One region of the Actinocorallia herbida genome, then DNA from elsewhere that is predicted to be linked to it. Evidence: riboswitches for the same ligand, from Rfam matches in the RefSeq annotation. Region 1 holds a riboswitch; the other holds the start of a gene.
What was found. Region 1 has a riboswitch for thiamine pyrophosphate ahead of thiO (glycine oxidase ThiO). Riboswitches for the same ligand answer to the same signal wherever they lie in the genome.

Region 1 (2,164 bases):
CGCGACCCCGCCGTCCTCGATCGAGGCGACCTTGACGCCGCAGCGCAGCTCGACGCCCGCCTCGGCGTACCAGGGCACGGTCAGCGCGCCCAGCTCGGTCCCGAGCGCGACGGCCACGGGGGTCTCGGCGGCCTCCAGGACGGTCACCCGGCAGCCGAGCTTGGCCGCGCTGGTCGCGACCTCGGCGCCGATCCATCCGGCCCCGACGACGACCACGCGCGCCCCGGAGACGAGCAGGGGACGCAGCTCCAGCGCGTCCTTCATGGTCCGGATGACGTGCTGGGGACCCGGCCCAGGCAGCCTGATGGGATCCGCGCCCGTGGCGATCACCAGACCGTCGTAAGTCAGGTCGCCGGCCGTCGTCTCCAAGACGCGTTCGTCGGCCCGCAGCCCCGTGGCGGTGACGCCGAACCTGACGTCGCAGTCCAGCGCGTCCCAGGCGGCGTCGACCGTGGTGTCGTCGCTGTCTCCGGTGAGGACCGCCTTGGACAGCGGCGGCCTGTCGTACGGGAGCACCTCCTCCGCACAGACGAGGGTGAGCGCGCCCGTGTACTCCCTGGCCCGCAGCGCCTCCACGGCGCGCACTCCGGCGAGACCGCCGCCGACGACGATGACCCGTTCCATGCAAAACCCTCCACGACACCCACAGACCGGCCTCGGGACCGGATGACGGCCGTTCGCCGGATCCAGTCATAGCCGGACCGGCAAGGTGCCGCCACCATAGCCGTCGCGAAGAACGGCGTTCTGCACAGGGATGCCGGATATCTCATGATTGCTGCTCAGGGCATACGCTGGTGGCGAAGGCACGGGAGCCCCCGCGGGGGCTGAGAGGGGAGCGCGCGGCTCCCGACCGTAGGAACCTGATCCGGGTCATGCCGGCGAAGGGAGCGAACGCGCTTGATCGTGATCATCGGAGCCGGGGTCGTCGGCCTCGGCATCGCCTGGCGGGCGGCCCAGCGGGGCCTGTCCGTCACCCTCGTGGACCCCGCGCCCGGGTCGGGCGCGAGCCACGTCGCGGCCGGGATGCTGACCCCCGTCGGCGAGCTGCAGTACGGCGAGGAAGACCATCTGATGCTCGGCATCGACTCGCGCGACCGCTACCCGGCGTTCGCCGCCGAGCTGCGCGAGCTGACCGGGATCGACGTCGGCTACCAGCGCGAGGGCAACCTCTCGGTCGCCTACGACGGCGACGACCTCGCCTTCCTCCGCGACCAGCACGAGTTCCAGGCGTCCCTGGGCCTGCGCACCGAGCTCCTCACCGGACGCGAGTGCCGCGGGCTCGAGCCGATGCTCGCCCCGTCCGTGCGCGGCGGAATCCTCGCGCCCGACGACGGCAGCGTGGACCCGCGCAAGGTCCTCGCCGCCCTTCTCCAGGCCTGCGCCGACGTGCCCATCGTCCGGCAGCGCGCGCGGGAGATCGTCGTCGAAGGCGGCCGCGCCAAGGGCGTCCGGCTGGAGGACGGCACGGTGCTGGCCGCCGACCAGGTCGTCCTGGCCGCCGGGAGCTGGTCGGGCGGACTCGACGACCTGCCCGTCCGGCCCGTCAAGGGCCAGATCATCCGGCTGCGCTCGCCGCGGCCGTTCCTCACCCGCGCCACCCGCGGCCTCGTCCAGGGCTTCTCGATGTACCTCGTGCCCCGCCCCGACGGGGAGCTGGTCGTCGGCGCCACCCAGGAGGAGCTGGGGTTCGACGGCCGGGTCACCGCGGGCGGCCTCTGGGAGCTGCTGCGCGACGCCCGCGCGCTCTTCCCGGGCGTCACCGAGCTGGAGTTCGCCGAGGTCAAGGCGTCCTTCCGCCCCGGCTCCCCCGACAACGCCCCGATCCTCGGCCGTTCGGGGACCGAGGGCCTGGTGTACGCCACGGGCCACTACCGCAACGGCATCCTGCTCGCCCCGCTCACCGCCGACGCCGTCGCCGGGGTGCTGGCGGGCGGGGACCTGCCCGAGGTGGCCCGCCCCTTCACCGCAGCCCGTTTCGCCCCCGTGGAGACCCGATGAGAGTGCACGTCAACGGAGACCTCCGCGACCTCGCCGCCGGCACGACCGTCGCCGACGTCGTCGCGGGCACGGCGGGGCGGAGCGCGGCCGCGGAGGGCCGCGGGATCGCGGTGGCGCTGAACGACGAAGTGGTGCGGCGCGCGGCATGGCCCGCGACGCCGGTGAA
Region 2 (2,164 bases), 7.7 Mb from region 1:
CGTAGTAGTCGTCCATGTTCAGGACGAGGGCGAGCACCGTGATGAGCGCCCCGAGGCCGACGCTCAGGACACGACGGTCCACACGCGGCACAAGGTTCTGGATCGAGAGCGCGGTGGAGTAGACGTTCGCGAACGACTGGTCGGCCTCACGCAGGACGAAGACGAAGAAGAAGACCGCGCCGGCCGTGACCGTGAGGAACGGCCCGTAGACGCCGCCGCCTTGGCCCGCGAGGACGAGGGCGAAGAGTCCGAGGGTGTACGCGATGATCTGCGTGACCGCGTACGCGCCGCTGGCAGCGCCGAAGGCGGCCCGCTCGCTGCGCGCGTGCCGGGTGTAGTCGGCGGCGAGCGGCACCCACGAGATCGAGACGGCCAGGGCGGCGTCGATCGCGAGCCAGAAGAGGCTCCAGTCGGCGCCGAACGGCCCTCCCCCGGACGCCCCGGGGTGGGCGGTCAGGTCGGGCAGCCCCGCCCTGACGAACTGGATGTAGAACCAGACGAGCGCGATCCCCACGGCGATGGTGACGAACCGGCGCAGCAGGCGCACGGAGCCGAGCGGCCAGATCGTCAGAGCCGTGGTGAGCACTCCCGCGATGAGCACGTAGACCCAGCGCGGGCCTCCGCCGAACAGCTCGTGCGCGGCGTCGGCGATGACGATGAGCTCGAACGTGCCCCAGCCGATGAGCTGGGCGATGTTGAGCACCGTCGGCGCGTACGACAGCCGGGCGCCGAACAGCCCCCGCAGGATCACCATCGCCGGCCGGCCCGTGCGGGCGCCGGGCACCGCGGCGAGGCCGAGCATGAGCCCGCCGACGAGGGTGCCGATGATCATCGCGGCGATGCCCGCCGCGATGGAGAGCTGCGGAACGCCGTTCTCGTCGGGCGCCAGCACCGTGTAGGCGCCGGAGAACGCGAACAGGCTGACGCCGAGGTTGGCCCAGAAGGCGCTCTGGTCCCAGAACGACAGGACCCGCGGGGCGGGTTCGTCGAGGGTCAGCGGCGCCTCAGCGGGGCCTTCGGGGCGCTGGGGGCGGTTTTCAAGCGTGCTTGAAGACATGCGAGGAGCACTCTCCCTACGCCGGCATTACCCGGACAGGTTCATGCGGTCGGCGACAGATGGGTCGCCCTCTCAGCCCGGCCTACTTCCGAGCTCCCGCGGTGGGGGTTGATTCGGCGCGAATCGTACCCCTATCCCCCAAGATCACCCCACGTCAGGGGGATATCTCAGGCGATGTACGGCTCCGCGTCGCCCACGGCGTCGACCGGGAGGCCCGCCCGTTCCCACGCGATCATGCCGCCGTCGACGTTCAGGGCCTTCCAGCCCGCGTTGTTCAGCGCGACCGTCACCTGGGCCGATCTGCCGCCGACCCGGCACACCACGTAGACCTCGCGGTCCTGCGGGATCTCCCCCGCCCGCTCGTTGAGCGCGCTCATCGGGATGTGGACCGCCTCGGGCGCGTGCCCGGCGTCCCACTCGTCCTGCTCACGGACGTCGAGAAGATACGCGCCGTCCGGGATCTGGAGCGCGCCGACGCTGGGAATGCTTCCGCCGAAATTCGTCACGGACCCATGGAACCGTGGATCGCACCCCCACGTCGAATCGCCATGAGGACCTCATCGCCGAAGACCGGCGCGAAGCTGCTCCTGCTCACCGCCGCCGTCGTGGCCGCCGCCACGGCCTGCGGAGGCCAGTCGGCCGAGCAGGAGACCGCGTCCCCCAACGCGGCCGCCGCGGCCGACCAGCTCACGATCACGCTCAAGAAGTCCCCGAGCGCCCCGGAGGAGTCCTGGACGCTCACCTGTGACCCCGCGGGCGGCACCCACCCCGCCGCCGCCAAGGCCTGCGCCCAGCTGGCGTCCTCGGGCGCCGAGGCGTTCACGCCCGTCCCGGCCGGCTCCCAGTGCGGGACCCAGTACGGCGGCCCCGAGCAGGGCACCGTGACCGGCACCTGGAAGGGCACCGCCGTCGACGCGACGTTCACGCGCAAGGACGGGTGCGAGGTCCAGCGCTGGGAGAAGGTCTCCGAGCTGTTCGGCGAGCTGCCCAAGGTCCGCTAGCCCTTAGGCATTAACCCCCCACGCCCCTACAACCCCCCATCTACCTGATCAGACGGGACAAACGGCGATCCGCGAGTGGTTTGCCGCCCGTCTGGCAGGTGGGGCA

Region 2: it holds a riboswitch for thiamine pyrophosphate, as region 1 does, so the genes downstream of both, EDD29_RS41350 (purine-cytosine permease family protein) here and thiO (glycine oxidase ThiO) in region 1, are expected to answer to the same signal.

What each region holds. Positions count from the first base shown of each region.
Region 1 is NZ_RJKE01000001.1:1,419,775-1,421,938, reverse strand. Features, by position in the region: gene EDD29_RS06760 (NAD(P)/FAD-dependent oxidoreductase) at 1-624, opposite strand, end outside; TPP riboswitch at 796-904, shown strand; gene thiO (glycine oxidase ThiO) at 904-1,998, shown strand; gene thiS (sulfur carrier protein ThiS) at 1,995-2,164, shown strand, end outside.
Region 2 is NZ_RJKE01000001.1:9,075,253-9,077,416, forward strand. Features, by position in the region: gene EDD29_RS41350 (purine-cytosine permease family protein) at 1-1,057, opposite strand, end outside; TPP riboswitch at 1,053-1,167, opposite strand; gene EDD29_RS41355 (rhodanese-like domain-containing protein) at 1,225-1,563, opposite strand; gene EDD29_RS41360 (SSI family serine proteinase inhibitor) at 1,606-2,058, shown strand; gene EDD29_RS41365 (Fpg/Nei family DNA glycosylase) at 2,099-2,164, opposite strand, start outside.